2 regions of the Shewanella psychrotolerans genome follow, and region 1 is predicted to be linked to the other one. Evidence: riboswitches for the same ligand, from Rfam matches in the RefSeq annotation. Region 1 holds a riboswitch; the other holds the start of a gene.
The links. Region 1 has a riboswitch for cobalamin ahead of K0I62_RS04610 (TonB-dependent receptor). Riboswitches for the same ligand answer to the same signal wherever they lie in the genome.

Region 1 (8,893 bases):
ACCAAATAAAAGAGCTCGAGACCCGTATTAATTCGACGATTTTTGTCAGAAAAAGTAAACCACTCTCTTTTACTCAAGAAGGGATACGTTTGCTGACACTTGCAGAAGAGATACTGCCTAAAGTCATTGAAACTGAAATCGATCTCAAGAATGGACTTAATGATGAAGCAGGCGATCTCTTTGTAGGCATTGAGTGTCATAGCTGTTTTCGCTGGTTGATGCCAGTGATCGAAGTATTCAATAGTAACTTCCCTCGCACAAATCTAGAACTCTCGAGCCGGCATCTGTTTAATTCACTAGCGGCACTTAAACAGGGAGAGTTAGATGTTGTACTGACGTCAGATCCCATACCAGACAAAGATATTTCCTACCAACACCTATTTGATTTTGAAGTAAAACTATTAGTAGCTACTGACCATCCATTAGCAAAACAGGACTATGTGATCCCCTCCGAACTCAGCAGTCAATCTCTCATCACCTATCCGGTTCCATTAGAGCGTTTAGATATCTATCGCCACTTTTTAGAACCTGCTGGGATCCCGGTCAGTAAACAAATCCGCTGCGATCTTACCTCTATGCTTTTACAGCGGATCGCCTGTAAAGATGGAGTAGCAGCCCTACCCAGTTGGTCAATAAATGAAGCTCATGGTTTATCGTTGGCGACGTTAAAACTCGGACAGGAAGGGCTAAAAAGACCGCTATTTGGCGCTTATCGTCACAGTAGTAGCAATGCACGACTCGCCCAGCAATGGTTAGGACTTGTTGCCGTAGAGGGAATGGCTAAGCAAAATTTAATTAACTGATACTATTCAATCACTACATTAGATTGAACCGAAGCGGCTGAATAACATGTCTAACCAAGCTATTGCAGATAGTCTGGTTGAAAGAGCTGCTAAAAACTACCACAGGCAGTTTTTAGCACTGGTGAACTATTACGTCATTTTTATAGCGGATTAAGCAACTGATTACGCATAGATAATACGCGACGCAATACTAACCCTGGGGAATCAGGGTTGCGCGTTTGACGTAGATTATGGGCGATCATGAACTCTTCTTTGAGCTCGTCATCTAAGCCTAAAGATACGAATGCTTCAAGGGTTAAGGTTTGTTTTTGATTATCAATTAATGATTTGATAATAGAGAGGGGGAACGACTGCTCTGATTCGGCATTTAAATAAGCGAATGCGGTAAGTGCAATAATTTCACCAAATACACTAAACAACGCTAATGTTTGCACCTCATCAGGATTAATATTAACCCCTTCCATTTGATGCAAACTATCGACAGCATTGGTCGCAATACTTTCTGTTAGCGCCCAGTAACCAAAAACCAGTTTTTTATAAGGTTGTGGCAGCTCATCCAAGCGCTCTTTAAGATAAAAAGTAAAAGCATACCGGTAAATATTCACCTGACCCAAACGCACTAATGCATCTTTCAGTGAACGATTTTTTGAAGAAACGGTAACGCCAACATTTGCAGCTACATTACTACGCCACAACATGTGAGCGGCAAGCGCAGGATCGGAAGAAACAATGTCAATCACATTGCGAATATCACCATCTGCAATGATAGCCTTTTTCAATGGGATCAGAATGCCACGGCGACCAATGACCTGCTCTTCATTGGCGATAATTGCACGTACTTGAGTGAATACTTGATGCTCAAGATCTGTCATGAGAAGTTATTAACCTGATTTATTATTCTGGCAAGTCGCCATTTGTTATCCGAGAATTTACCCACAAAATGCCCGCCGTGGTCAAGTCGATTTAGGTTAAAAGAGAAGTCTAACCCAAATATTTCCACATTGTTACGCTAGCACTAATCAAATCTAGTGCTTTAACACCGTAAGATGACAACTTTCTGTCACTTTACAATTCGATGACGCTATACCGCTGGAGAGTCTATGCACCAAACGATGGCCAAAATTCACAATGCGCCAGCTTGCCTAAGTTGCAACTCAATATGTTCAGCAAGGCGTTCATATCCTGCATCATTAAGGTGAATCGTATCGGATTTAACCTCTGGTAATTTTAGCAGATCTGTTAAAAAATCCTCAATTAATAACAGCTGATATTTATCGCTAAGACGAGAATAGAGTTTAGCAGGTTCGAGCCAAAGACTCTTTTGCGGAACTGCGATTAATACCACAGTAATCGCTCTACTTTGTGCCTGTTCAATCATTAAAGCAAGATTAGCTTCTACTTGCTGTTCATCTACATTGCGCAGAAAATCGTTGCCGCCTTCAAGCAGCAACACCAACTCGGGCGCGGTTTCATCCAGTACAGTTGCAAACCGTCTTAGCCCCTCAGAAGTTGTTTCACCAGAAATCCCAGCGTTAATCACATTTAATCCTGTTAATCTGGCTAACACGCTAGGATAATCGCTTCCCTTCGACGCACCGACGCCTTGAGTTAAGCTATCGCCAAAGGCCAAAATATTAGCATCAGGAGAAAGTGGCGCTAATGTTCGATGACTATTTGGCCAGAACACGCCAATGAGAACCAGCGCCGCCACAACCAGCAACCATTTCAACTTCATCTTTAACAGTCTCCTCGATCTATATCTATTGAGATATGGTGTTGATGCCATCATGACCAACAGGCATAAAAAAAGCCAGTCAGTAAAGCTGACTGGCTTTTTTATCTATTGATCTGGCATTAGGCCTTGTATTGGGATCGGTTTAGCCGTTAGCTCAACATCAACGCCTTTAGAAGCGATAGCTCGCCGTTAAACGCACTGCGCGTCCACTGCCTGAATAATAACCATTACCCCAAGCGCTATAATAACCAGCGCTGACATATTGTTCGTCAAATAAGTTATCAACACGTAAACTCGCTAGCCACGCATTGCGGGTATAGTTAAGCGCTATATTAGTTAGCAAATAGTCATCGAGTTTAGGGTCAACATTGCCGTCATCGCCCTCAATGAAACGCTCACCTGTATAGACTCCTTCAGCAAATAGCTGCAAATGTTCATAGATATCATAACTAACATAAGCACGACCACTGTGCTCAGCGACCCAAGATAGCGACTTGCCATCATTGATCCCGTCAGTAAACTCGGCATCAATATAGTTGTATTCAACACCTAACTGAACTGCTTGGGTCACTTGCCAATCCCAATCCAAACTCACACCATAGCGACGCGATGCATCAGCGTTTACGTTGGCACCAGGAAAGCTTCCACCGGTTGGGGTTTCAGCGCTGGAATCAAATACAATTTCATCTTCCAAATCTAAGCGATACGCACTAACACGCAAACTATTGCCACTGAAAATCCAGTCCCAACCCGCTTCATAAGAACGACCCGTTTGCGGCTTAAGCCCTACGACACTTGCAGGTGTATAAGCTTGCTCATCAACTTTTGCAAAGCGGAAATTTTCATCGGCTCGAACATATAGACGATGATTCGCTGTTGGGCGATAGTTAAGACCAAGTTCAAATGCGTGAGCATCCTGATCTAAATCTACGCCATCGGGATACGCTTGGGGATCAACAAGATCATCAGCTACTTCGGCGTAACGTCCACCAACCACATAGCTGACACTTTGAGTGAGCGGGACAGTAGCCTGTACGTAAGCACTCACTTGCTCTTGGACATTGCTGCGTCCACTGCTGAAATCAGACTCTCCACGACTCAAATCGACACCTGTAACGAGATTCAACATGCCACTGTCTGTCGCTATATTCGCGATAATTTTAGGCATAAATTCTAATAGTGAACGAGTATCTTTTCTGGCCGTTCCCCAGCTATTAAGACCCGTTATCAGAGTGTCTGAATAATTTAAATCAGCCTGTAGCGCCCATTGCTCGCTAAGTTGACGTTGATATCCAGTTCTGGCTGCTGTTGTCATCTCATGCATATAACTATCGGGAGCGCCTACAAGAGTAGCATTTGACTGACGAGGGTCATCCTCTATCTGCTCCAATGTTAAATCACCCGCAAGTTCTCGATGGTTATCGTAGTAACTCGTTTCAACAAAAAACTCTTGCAGATCATCACGGTACTGGAGACGACCTAAAACAGATGAAGTTTCATTAGCATTATGGTCGCGATAATTGTCACCTTGGTTGTAACTGCCAGCCGCATATAATCGCCATCTGTCATTAATAGCAACTGAGCCTTCGGCTTGGCCTTCATAAGTATCGAAACTACCAGCAGACACTTGAACACTGCCACCAGCGCCATTTGGCGCTTTAGTAATAATATTGATCACGCCACCTACCGCTTGGTCACCATAAAGCACCCCTGCGCTACCCGATAAAATCTCAACCCGTTCAATCTGATTAAGTGGAATAGCATTGATCGTAGGTGCAGCGATATCAATATTATTAAGACGGCGACCGTCAATAAGGATCAAGGTATTGTTTGCTGCTTGGCTAGCACTAAAACCTCGCATCGCAAACACCGCACCTGAATTTGAATCTGAGATTTGAATACCGCTTTGACCACGCAATACATCTGTCAAGGTGGTCGCGCCACCCATCTCGATAGCAGCCGCGTCAATCACATTAACATTGGCAGCAATATTTAATGGGGTTGATTCGCTTCGACCGATGACCGTAATGGTTTCGTCAATCTGAGTTGCATTTTGGTTAGTCGCTTCTGCCGCCTGAAGTGGTGCAGAAACAGATAACATTGCACCGAGTAATACGGCAATTGTTGTAGGTTTTGTACCCATTTTCCTTTAACTCCTAAAAGGGAAACGGGGCAAGAAGTCACGGTAAATAACACCAAGTGCTGGTGAGAGTTATCGCATTTCGAGATCTGCCCGCCGAAATCTCAAAATCACCTTTAGGGCCGGTCTCCGGACTGAGGATAAGTACAAAAAGTGAATCACTTTTTATACGACAAGATTGGATTTTTTTAACGCTTAACGTAAACGCATCCAACTTTCACCTTTCACCGTTGCGGGGGCAGTGCCAGATTTTCACAGGCTTCCCGATTATCCCTATTACGCATAACACGTATCAGGGCACCACAAAAGATTAACTAGAATTTGGTTGTCTTTAATTAGTCATCAATAATATTATATTTCGTAGAAAATCACTAACGACTATTCAAGAACGGGGCATTATAGACGTCTACACGTATAAATGTCTAACTGCTTCTGCCAAGAATCAAGCTATTAAATAGCAAGCAAAGGCAATAAAAAAGGAGACCTAAGCCTCCTTAAAAATAATGATGTATGGTTAAGCCGCAGCGAATGCTTTCGGATTGCCACCATATTCGTTGTCTTCAACACTATCTTGTGCATAAAAAATAATCAGCACAATGGCGCCAATAAGTGGGATAAGGCAGAGCAACTGCCACCAACCTGAACGACCAGTATCATGTAAACGTCGCGCCGAAATAGACAAACTCGGGATCAACATAACTAAAGAGAATATACCTGTTAATGCAAAGGTCCCTAATATTCCATCGACCACAGCCAACGCGATATAAAAGATAAAGTAAAACAGAATATACATCCAAAACTCTGTTCTACGTGCGCGACCGGTAAAATCAGCAAACTTTTTAAACGCACCAATAAAATGTTCCATATTATTCCTTTTGTTTACGTAAAATATGTAATAAATACCCAATAAGGATCCAAGAGTTATGCAATAGCTCCATCCACCCCACCGCACGTCAATAATATATTAAATAATTAAAAACTTTAATTTAATTTTAATGACAATGAGATTTGTGAAGCTTTATTGACTTTAGATAACAGATGAAAAGCGCAATAAAAAATCACACCAATAAGTAAATTATTGGTAAGTAAAACAGCTCAATCTAGTCTAATCACCAACAGCCATCGCTGAAAACAGGCCAACTAACCGAACCAGAAATAAAAATAGAACTAACGCAAAGTGGTTATATCAGCCACCATTTTTAGTGGCGGCGTAACCGAAAAATGAGTAGCCGAAAGTAAATCATCCCCTCGAGCTGAACGATGTAACAAAAACAGATCGTCTGCGCCAGCTATCACTGTGTAATGACCGATTTCTCCCATGGCCACATCTTGTTTACTTTCGCCTCTATGGGTATGGGGCATTTTTGAGCAAGTCAGCATTGCACTATAGCTCTGCTTTCCCTCAATCGATGATGCCCCCAGTTTTTGATACTTAACCTCGCCCTCACAAATCTGTTGATAGTTGCTGGCAAAGGTGTCGAGAAACAACTCAGGTTCTATGGCATTAGCTAACCCTTTGAAAGCCTGAATACAATAGAGTGACGACCAACTGGTGAGAAATTCCTGCTGTGGTACAAATTCAGCCGAAAACATAGTGCCAATTTGTTCACTATGAGCAAGTCGCCAATGACTTGGGAAATACAGACCTAGTTGCTGCTTAAAGATAGTCAGTTGATGTGCGTTTGAGGCTGTAGTGGCGAGTTCGGAGGCATTTGTTACATTTGCCGCACACAAAAAACTACAGCCAATAAGCGTCATGAATCGATGATTTCGAGAAAAGTCCATTTCTACATATCCTTATGATGCGATTAGTGATGACAACAAAACTTACTGCAGTTTATCACTCCTAGAGTTGAAATCACCTATTTCAACTCACAATCAGTCGTTAATACTACACCTTCATGACTCAGCATTTACCTATTTAAAAAATAAATACTCACCCTTGAGCCACGCGCTACCTCACATTCCACCGTTCAATTGTTAAAAACTAGCTAAAGCATCTTTAAACTTATACCTTGCCCACTCTATAATTCAGCCTCTGTTTTATTTAAAGCAATTTATCTCTACTTTTAGACATCACCGCGCTCAATGGGAATATACCAGTGCTAAAAAAACTGCTTACAATGCAAAGCTCAACTCAGATGATAGTTGCAATGTTTATTGGTTTTGCCGTAGGCATTTTTTTCGGTGAATCCGTTGGCTGGTTAACCAGTATCGGCACTAGCGTTATCTTACTAATGCAGATGACAGTATTGCCCTATATTTTGGTCTCCCTGGTTGGTGGTATAGGTAAGCTAAAACGCTCGACCGCAAGTCTAATATTTAGCCGAGCAGGAGTGATTATGCTGCTGCTTTGGTTGGTGGGATTAGTCTTTGTCGCCCTAATGCCACTCTCTTTCCCTTTTGTTGAAACCGCCTCCTTCTTTAGTACCAGCATTATTGAGCCCGCGGCTACTATCGATTACTTCAAGCTCTATATTCCGTCAAATCCATTTGAATCAATGGCCGCGGGTTATGTTCCTGCAATGGTGATATTTAGCATTGCTATGGGGCTCGCACTTATAGGGATAGAGGGCGATAACAAACAACAGCTCATCAGCTTTATGCACACTTGCAGTGAGATTTTCTCTAAGATAACTCAGACGCTAGTAAAGGTATTGCCGATTGGCATTTTTGCAATGTCAGCTTCTGCAGCCGGTACCATGGGGGGGGATGAATTTGCCAGTATGCAGGTTTACCTCATCAGCTACTTCGCCCTGTGTCTGCTACTCACGTTTTGGGTGCTACCCTGGATCATCGCCTCGGTAACGCCAGTCACTTATGCCCAAGCGCTACGTATCTCTAAATCCAGCGTAGTGACAGCATTTGCTACCGGTAATATTTTTATCGTGATCCCTGTGATTGTCGAAGAGTGTAAACAGATCATGCGCGAACATGACAGCCTAAGCGATGACGCCGAAACGCTAATCGAAATATTAGTTCCTATCGCATTTACCTTCCCTAATATCGGCAAGCTAACGGTGATCCTATTTGTGCTGTTTGCGGGATGGTTTAACGGGACGCCAGTCGATATTAGCGATCTGCCATCGCTATCGATAAGCGGTCTGTTATCGCTGTTTGGCAGTGTCTATGTGGCAATCCCCTTCATGCTAGACCTGGTTCACCTGCCTCAAGATCTATTCCAGCTGTTTGTCATGTCGGGTTTTATTACTGGTAAATTTAACTCAATCACCGCAGTAATGAATCTATTCGCACTCACACTGCTTACCGTCGCACTGTTTGAAAAGCGTTTACGAGTTCGCCCACCACAATTAATAAAAATGAGTGTAGGAATCATCGCCAGTATCGCTCTAACACTAATCGTTTGCCGACTCGGTATGGGACTTTTCATTCACAGCCCCGATGTCACCAGCGGCGTTATTGCCAATATGCAGGTAGCAGATAAAGTTCCAACCATAGTTAACAAGCAGTTTCCTATCGTCGGCAAAACCCCTACTTCGCCGATTGCAAGCGTTAGCATGATCCGTCAACGCGGCGTGGTCAAAGTGGGTTATATCCCAAGTAACGTGCCTTTTAGTTACTACAACAACGCTGGGCAACTGGTGGGATTCGATAGTGCAATGGCCACCAAACTGGCTGAAGATCTTGGTGTGAAAGTGGAGTTTATCCCCTTTGATAAAGACAAACTCGCAGAATCACTTGAGGCGGGGTTTTTCGATATTGCCATGTCAGGTCTGGCGATGGATATAGCCCAAATGGATAAGCTCAGTTATGTCGATCCGGTGCTAAAACTCAACCTTGCTGTTGCAACCAAAGACCATAAAGTCAACAGTTTCAAGCGCAATGAAACCATTCTAGCAATGCAAGACACCACTATCGCTTATGTTGAACACAGCGATCTTATCGATGAAGCCAAGGCGTACTATACCAATTTAAACTTCGTCAAAATCGATGGCTATAAGCACTTCTTCAGGCAGAAGTCAGATAAGTATGATGCGGTCATTATCAGTGCTGAAGCAGGCTCTGCCTGGACGCTTTTCTTCCCTGGATACGGTATTGCACTGCTAGAAAATCAGGTGCAATACCCAGTTGCCTACGCGGTCGCTCAAGATAATCAATCACTACTGAATTATGTCAATAACTGGCAAAAACTGCGTAAAGTCGATGGCCACCAGCAAAAGTTATACAACTACTGGATGCTCGGCAAAGGCGCTG
Region 2 (8,893 bases), 260 kb from region 1:
AAGTGACGCGTTCGAAGGCCATAGCAAAACCTTGTTTTACCGCCCCTAAGGTCATCGCACTCTCTCGATGAAACGCATTTGTTCCAGCTCCGAGCCTGTGATTAATGAGGCGTTCGTCGCTTTCAATAGGAGTCGCAATACCGCAATCTATCACCTCCATATCGAAACCCGACTGAGCACAAAAAACGTTAATGGCTGCGCCGCCATTGAGAAAATTCTGTACCATCTGCGTCGTCACTGCACTCGGCGCAATTGACACACCAGAAGCCGCAATCCCATGATCGCCAGCAAACACCAGCAACTTAGGATTATTAATCGATGGTGACGTTTTTCCCAACACTTGCGCTATCTGCAGCGCTAATGGCTCAAGCTCTCCCAATGCCCCCAGGGGTTTAGTTTTGCCGTCTATTTGGGCTTGAATCGCTTGATCAAACTCATGACTCACTGGCGTTATAGTAAACATCTCTTTCATCTTACTGCGTCCTCACCTTACTGCACGAGAAACCGATACGAAGCCTATCCACGTCGCTTGGTGGCTAAAATAAATAAAAAGAACAAGCTACCAATAACGGCAGTGATAATGCCGATTGGCAATTCTTGATAACTCAGCAGGCATCTGGCCAACACATCTATCCAGATCATAAACAGGCCGCCAACCAAGCCTGTGGTCAACAAGGCAAACCTTCCAGGCAACAATAGCCGCACCATATGGGGGATCATCAAACCCACAAAACCGATACCGCCGCAATTGGCCACCAGCACGGCGGTAATTAAAGAGCAAAGCAGCAACATACCTAGGCGCAACCCCTGTACATTAATACCTAAAGTATGCGCGGTCTCATCACCGGCCTTCATGGCTAAGATCTGGCGTTTAGAGAGCAAGATGATTGCCGTGGCTAAACCTATCACCACAAAAGGCAAACTAAGCCCTGCCCAGCTTGCCTTAGCAAAACTCCCCAGACTCCAAAACAGCACAGAAGCCGCCGCTTGAGGACCGGAGAAATAGAGCAACAGACTGGTCAGTGCGCCAAACATAAATGATACCGCCACTCCAGAAAGCAACATGCGCTCGATCTGAGTGCTCATGGCTCGGCCGCACAGTGCCAGTACCATCAACACAGAAAGCGCCGCACCAATAAACGCACCAATGGGCAAGCTAATGCTATTTATCAATGAGCTAGGCAGTGTGCCCGACATCGCATTTGAGTTACCAAGTAGGGTGATCACCAATACCGCACCAAACGAAGCCCCAGAAGAGATCCCAAATAAATAGGGATCGGCAAGCGGGTTACGGGTAACGGTTTGCAATACTGCGCCAGCGATCGCCAGACCAAAGCCCGCGATAAAGGCCAGCAGAATACGAGGCAATCGTAGTTCCATCACAATCCGTGAGGTTACAGTGCCACTAGACTCACCATTTATCCCCCCTAATATGGCATCAATAACTTGTTTTACCCCTATATCGGCCGCGCCAAAACTGGCCGCTAAAATGGGGGTTAACAGAGAAAAGAGGACAATCAATACCACAAACAACATGACTCGCTTTAGCTTATTTGTGCCCAAGGAGCCTCGTATTACCTCGGTGATCATTTAACCTTGTCCCCTTTCAGATCGCGCGGTCCCAAATATCTGCTATTGGCAGGGTTAGCTTCTATGGATGAGCCACAGGCCGCGCCACCTTGATCGCCTAGATGGCGATAACCGTAAAAATAATTAATCTGCGGATTGCCATGTTGTGGATGAGGCAATACCTGACAGCATACGCCAAAAACCTCGCCAATCTGCTGCTCGGTCAGCACCTCTGCGGGCGAGCCTTGGATCACCGCTCTGCCTCGATTAAGCAGCAATAATTGATCACATAAGGCACTGGCTAAATTCAGATCGTGAATAGAGATCACCACGGTAATATCTAACGAGCGCAGTAGTTCTAAGATCTGGATTTGGTAACGAATATCAAGGTGATTTGTTGGCTCATCAAGGATCAATAATTTAGGTTTCTGGACGATGGCACGAGCGATCAATGCCCGTTGTTTCTCACCGCCCGAAAGTTGCTCATAGGATTGATTAGCCAGCTCATTCAGACCGACAGTTGCAAGCGCATGACGTACCTGCACCTTATCTTGCTCACTTGTGAAGGAGAATGCGCCTTTATGGGGCGTGAGCCCTAAGGTCACCAATTGCGCCGTCGTCATATCGAAATGATGGGGGGTATCTTGTAAAACGACAGCCACTTGCCGTGCAAATTCCTTAGCGGATAGCTCACTCGCAGGATGACCAAATAAGCAGATATCGCCTCGACTAGGGGTCAAATAGCGATAGAGGCAACGCAATAGGGTCGATTTACCCGCACCATTAGGACCGATAATCCCAAGCATTTTACCTTGAGACAGCTGCACACTGACATCAGACAAAATTTGGCGTTCGCCGCTGTGCCAGCATATGCCTTTAGCGGATAAGGCGGTAACGTCTTTAGTCACAAACACCTACCCAAGGTGCGGCCTTAATGCACAGGTATCGCGCGGCAAAAGATAAAGACAGGGCAACCGCCCCAAATGTAATGGTCATGAGTAGCTCCCTCAAGTCACCCGCTTGAGTCATAAGGCTATAAAGTAAGGCAGGTATCCTGACTCGTGGTTAACCTAAGGTACTCGCCTTATTTAACACACTCACAGTTGCGGGCACAGTTTGGGCTTATGGCTGATCGCCTTCCCAATTCCCTATTAAGTTTAAGTTACTCGACTCATGACTAGAGACGAATCTCAACACCTTACTCTCGGCATCTTCGCTACTGAAATTTCGCTATTGAAAGACACCTAAAAATTGTTGGTTATTATGCGGTATTTCAAGCAAGAGACAAGCACTAGCTATCGCGACATCAAACCAGCACTGACACTTATCGCTTATCTTCTATGATTCAGCCCCAATGCAGTCGCCAAAAACCCTTGCCATCCTCATCTCTATAATGAGTAATTTTCACCACACTGGCATACTCAAGGCTCAATTGCGTATAAAAGCCTACTGCCTTGATCACCCCTAGCGCCTTAGCCATTAAATAACGAATAACACCACCATGGGTAATAAGTAGCAGCTTCTCGCCACTATAAAGACTGACCAGCTCATCCACCAACCCATCGAGACGTTGCTCAAAGGCTGACATGGCTTCAGCTTCAGGTAAAGGGAACCGCCAAGGATCCTGCCAATAAGCCGTTAACTCTTGGCCGTGATCTTCATGTAAAGTGGGAATTTCAAGGCCATCCCAACGGCCAAAGTAGATCTCCTTTAAACGTTCATCAAAGCTGATGCTCATTCGCCGCTTGCTGGCGATATGTTCAGCAAAGGCGGCACAACGGATTAAAGGCGAACTCATTACTCTGTCAACGGCTTCGGGTAGCTTCGCATAAGCCAATTGCATCTGCGCAAAACCGATTTCGGTCAGCTGAATATCGCAATGGCCCCGCAGCAGATTTCCACCTTCACATTCGCCATGACGCATCAAATACAGCGTTGTTTGAGTCATATAAAACAGCATCGACTAGCTTGAGTGTAATACTTGAGGAGGATACTCTTAACCGATAATACATTGCAATAAATGATGATTCAGCTTTTAGTAATTTACAAAAATCCATTGCCATATCCATTTAATCAATTGCATCGCTACAGTCTCTTCACTGCCTAAATAACGAATAACATAGCTAGGTTATGAGTCCACAAAGGTTATACTATTTTGACTTGCCCTAAGCGCTATAAGTCGATTAGTATAGGCAAGAAGTATAGACGTCTATACGTTTATACTTCCGAGTGAACATAGCAAGCGTTATCGTACCCTGAATGACACTGCATTAACCTCATAACGATGGTTTCCCTGCAATGACGTAGTTAGAAGTTAGTAAAAATAGGTAAAACTTTATGGCGACCCATACCCCTGTTAATCATGTAAGACAGATAGCACCGCAGATCATCGAGCAACTCAAATCGCAGATCTTGATCCTCGACGGCGCAATGGGCACCATGATCCAAGAGCATAAGCTTGAGGAAGCAGCCTTTCGCGGCGAGCGCTTTAAAGATTGGCCCTGCGATGTTAAAGGCAATAACGATCTGCTCGTACTGACTCAACCAGCCATTATCAAAGATATCCATAAACAATACCTGCTCGCTGGTGCCGATATCATCGAGACGAATACCTTTAACGCCACTCGTATCGCCATGGCTGACTACGAGATGCAGGAACTGTCCGCCGAAATCAATCTTGAAGGTGCACGTCTTGCCCGCGCCGCCGCAGATGAGGTCAGCGCAGAAACAGGTCGTGCTTGTTATGTTGCCGGGGTTCTTGGCCCCACCAACCGCACCTGTTCAATTAGCCCTGATGTCAACGATCCTGGTTATCGCAATGTCAGCTTCGATCAGCTGGTTGAAGCCTACCGCGAATCGATTGAAGCGCTCATCGAGGGCGGCGCCGACATCATCATGGTGGAAACCATCTTCGACACCCTCAATGCCAAAGCCGCGCTGTTTGCCGTTGAAAGTATTTTCGATGAGATAGGTCAGCGTTTACCTATTATGATTTCAGGCACCATTACCGATGCCTCCGGTCGCACCCTAACCGGACAAACCACCGAAGCCTTTTACAACTCGCTACGTCATGTTAAGCCACTGTCGATTGGCCTTAACTGCGCCCTTGGCCCACAAGAGCTACGTCCCTACGTTGAAGAGTTGTCAAAAATTGCCGAATGTTACGTATCGGCGCATCCTAATGCCGGACTCCCTAATGAATTTGGTGGCTACGATGAAACCCCAGAGGAGATGGCCGAGGTTATCGGTGAATGGGCACAAGAAGGCTTTCTCAATATCATTGGTGGATGCTGCGGCACAACCCCTGCGCATATTAACGCCATTCGCCAAGCGGTGATTGCACATCAAACCCGTGAATTACCGACTATTCCCGTCGCCTGTCGTCTATCGGGTTTAGAGCCACTCACCATAGATGAAAACTCACTGTTTCTAAACGTCGGTGAACGTACCAACGTGACGGGTTCGGCCAAATTTTTACGCCTGATTAAAACTGGAGAATATGAAGAGGCGCTGTCAGTTGCCCGCGAACAGGTAGAAAACGGTGCCCAGATCATCGATATCAATATGGATGAAGGCATGCTCGATGGCGTCGAGGTAATGCAAAAATTCCTTAACCTTATCGCCTCCGAGCCCGATATCAGCCGAGTGCCGATCATGATCGACTCCTCCAAATGGGAGGTGATTGAAGCAGGCCTGAAATGCATTCAAGGTAAAGGTATCGTTAACTCCATCTCCCTCAAAGAGGGCGAAGAGAAGTTTATCGAGCAGGCCACCTTAGTGAAACGCTACGGCGCTGCCGCCATTATCATGGCGTTCGATGAAGTCGGCCAAGCCGATACCAAGGCGCGTAAAATCGAGATCTGCACCCGCGCCTATCGCGTATTAGTCGATAAGGTGGGCTTCCCACCTGAAGATATTATTTTCGATCCCAACATTTTCGCCATCGCCACAGGCATTGACGAGCATGACAACTACGCCGTTGACTTTATTGAAGCTACGGCCGAGATAAAACGCACTCTGCCACACGCGATGATCTCCGGCGGTGTATCGAACGTGTCGTTCTCATTTCGCGGTAACAACCCAGTGCGGGAGGCGATTCATGCGGTATTCCTCTACCATGCGATTCAAGCCGGCATGGACATGGGTATCGTCAACGCGGGGCAGTTAGCGATTTATGACGATATCGACAGCGAGCTAAAAGCGCGTGTCGAAGCCGTGGTGCAAAACTTACCTTGCCCAGTTGCAGATTCGAGCAATACAGAGCAGCTGCTGGAGATCGCCGAGAAGTTTCGCGGTGATGGCAGTCAAGTTGCTAAGAAAGAAGATTTAGAGTGGCGCAGCTGGGAAGTGAGCAAGCGTCTTGCCCATGCCCTAGTGAAAGGCATTACCGACTTTATCGATGAAGACACCGAAGAAGCCAGACAGCAGGCCACTCGGCCGCTGGATGTAATTGAAGGGCCGCTCATGGATGGCATGAACGTGGTCGGCGACCTCTTTGGCTCGGGTAAGATGTTCCTCCCCCAAGTGGTCAAATCGGCACGGGTAATGAAAAAAGCGGTCGCCTATTTGAACCCCTATATCGAACTAGAAAAAGTCGAAGGTCAGTCTAACGGTAAAATTCTGATGGTCACCGTAAAAGGTGACGTACACGATATCGGTAAGAACATCGTTGGTGTGGTGCTGGCCTGTAATGGCTACGAGGTGATCGATCTAGGGGTGATGGTACCCGTGGAGAAGATCATCGAAGTCGCCAAGGCAGAAAATGTCGATATCATCGGCATGTCAGGCTTAATCACCCCAAGTCTCGATGAGATGGTGCATAACGTTAAAGCCTTCCATAAGGCGGGGCTTACCATCCCCTCGATCATTGGCGGCGCGACCTGCTCGAAAATTCATACCGCAGTTAAAATTGCGCCCCACGCCCCAACAGGTGCTATCTATATTGCCGACGCCTCACGCGCCGTGCCTATGGTGTCGAAACTGATCAGCAATGAGACGCGCCAAGCCACCATCGATGCCGCCTATGATGAATATCAGGTGATGCGCGACAAGCGTAACTCGCAGGAGAAACGTAAGCAGATCATCCCGATTTCCGCCGCGCGCGATAACCGTTGCCAGCACGATTGGGCCAATTACACCCCATTTGTGCCTAACCAACTCGGGCGTCAGGTGTTCGATGACTACCCACTGGAAGACTTAGTCGAGCGTATCGACTGGACCCCATTTTTCCGCAGTTGGGAGCTGCATGGCCATTTCCCAAAAATCTTGGAAGACAAGGTGGTCGGTGAAGAAGCCCGTAAACTATACGCCGATGGCAAAGCCATGCTTCAACAGATCATCGACGAAAAATGGCTTACCGCCAAGGCGGTTATCGGCCTGTTCCCTGCCAATACCGTAAACCATGACGATATTGAGCTCTACACAGATGAAAGCCGCAGTGAACTTGAATTAACCACTCATCATCTGCGGATGCAGATAGAACGTGTGGGCAACGATAACTTCTGTCTGGCTGACTTTGTCGCCCCCAAAGACTCAGGCGTTGCCGATTACATGGGCGGTTTCGCTGTCACCGCAGGTCATGGCATCGACGAACATGTTGCCCGTTTCGAAGCCAACCACGATGACTACAACGCCATCATGCTCAAATGTTTAGCCGACCGTTTAGCCGAAGCGTTTGCCGAGCGGATGCATGAGCGTGTCCGTAAAGAGTTTTGGGGCTACGCCGCAGATGAAGATCTCGATAACACGGCACTGATTCGCGAAAAATACAAAGGCATTCGCCCAGCACCGGGTTATCCCGCCTGCCCAGATCACACCGAAAAGGGCTTACTGTGGGACTTGCTTAAGCCAGATGAAACCATTGGGCTTAATATCACCGAAAGCTACGCCATGTTCCCCACCGCCGCGGTATCGGGTTGGTACTTCGCGCACCCGCAATCACGCTACTTTGGCGTGACTAATATTGGCCGTGATCAGGTAGAAGATTACGCCGCACGTAAAGGAATGAGTATCGAGGAAACCGAGCGCTGGCTAGCACCAGTATTGGATTATGACCCAGAGTAGGAATTGATTCAGTAATCAGAATCGACCTTACGCTAACGCGGTTTTGCGTCGGTCTTACGACTTTCCTAGGTCGTAAGACCGCATCGCAAAATAGTAACAGTAAGCCCCATAACTTATGCTCCAAACTAATACAAAATTAATATCCACCATCTACAATAGACACGCACTGACGAACTAATTTAAAAACCAATTCAATAGTCTAATGTAAACCAGACGATCAAGTAGAAGGAGATCCACTCGTGAAGAAAGTAGGGATTCTATTAATCTGCCTGCTGATGCCCTTTGCTACGGCATTTGCACAAACCACTAAACCGCTTTCAGTCGATGTACTGTGGCAACTCAAACGTATTGGTAGCCCAATTATCTCATCGCAGGGTGACTATATTGTTGCACCAGTAACTCAATATGATGTCCCTGAAGATAAAGGTTCAACCCAGTTATGGCTGTTCGCTAAGGATGGGGCGAGCCAGCGCGCGATTACCGCCGAAGGAATGAGGGTCAGCGAGCCACTATTTTCTCCCGATGGCAAAACCTTAGCCTTTGTTAGTAAGCGCGACAAAGATGAAGATGGGCAAATTTATCTATTGCCAATGGATGCGCCCGGTGAAGCCCAGCGACTAACGAATGTCCCTGGTGGCGTTTATGGCATCAAGTGGGTCGGTGAACATCTCTATTTCATTAGCCGTATTTATCCTGGTAAAAACTGGGATGAAATGACGAAACAGTTAAAGGCAGACAAAGATTCGAAGGTCTCTGCCCATCAATGGAATGCCCTGCCCTATTCAAGCTTCGATCATTGGATTGAAGAGGAACGCCAAGCCCATATCTTCCGTATTCCAGCCAAGGGCGGCGATATAGAAGCTGTAACCCAGCCGCTAAAAATCGAATTACCTCGCTCTTCCCAAGGGGCTGACAGCTATGATATCGACCCAAGTGAAACCTGGGTGGCGTTTAACGCTAACGGCTGGGAAGCCGACCTTAAGACTCGCCAGGTCGATCCTAAGATTGATATCTTTTTGGCCGCAATTGGCAGTGATAAAGCGGTAAATCTGACCAAAGATAACCAAGCGCCCGACAGCAATCCCTCATTTAGCCCAGATGGCAAAACCTTGGCCTTTACTCGCCAACTCATTCCTGGCTTCTATGCCGACAAGTCACGCCTGATGCTACTCGATCTAAAAACACATAGTGAACGAGAGCTTGCCAAAGAGTGGGATCGCTCTGTATCAAGCTTTAGTTGGACGCCTGATAGTAAAGGGTT

Region 2: it holds a riboswitch for cobalamin, as region 1 does, so the genes downstream of both, K0I62_RS03510 (ABC transporter ATP-binding protein) here and K0I62_RS04610 (TonB-dependent receptor) in region 1, are expected to answer to the same signal.

What each region holds. Positions count from the first base shown of each region.
Region 1 is NZ_CP080419.1:1,038,092-1,046,984, reverse strand. Features, by position in the region: gene K0I62_RS04625 (LysR family transcriptional regulator) at 1-803, shown strand, start outside; gene K0I62_RS04620 (HDOD domain-containing protein) at 944-1,675, opposite strand; gene K0I62_RS04615 (arylesterase) at 1,927-2,538, opposite strand; gene K0I62_RS04610 (TonB-dependent receptor) at 2,708-4,681, opposite strand; cobalamin riboswitch at 4,782-4,998, opposite strand; gene K0I62_RS04605 (DUF805 domain-containing protein) at 5,193-5,543, opposite strand; gene K0I62_RS04600 (hypothetical protein) at 5,846-6,463, opposite strand; gene K0I62_RS04595 (cation:dicarboxylate symporter family transporter) at 6,820-8,893, shown strand, end outside.
Region 2 is NZ_CP080419.1:781,215-790,107, reverse strand. Features, by position in the region: gene cobT (nicotinate-nucleotide--dimethylbenzimidazole phosphoribosyltransferase) at 1-463, opposite strand, end outside; gene K0I62_RS03515 (FecCD family ABC transporter permease) at 517-1,590, opposite strand; gene K0I62_RS03510 (ABC transporter ATP-binding protein) at 1,587-2,477, opposite strand; cobalamin riboswitch at 2,608-2,773, opposite strand; gene K0I62_RS03505 (histidine phosphatase family protein) at 2,915-3,517, opposite strand; gene metH (methionine synthase) at 3,907-7,632, shown strand; gene K0I62_RS03495 (S9 family peptidase) at 7,872-8,893, shown strand, end outside.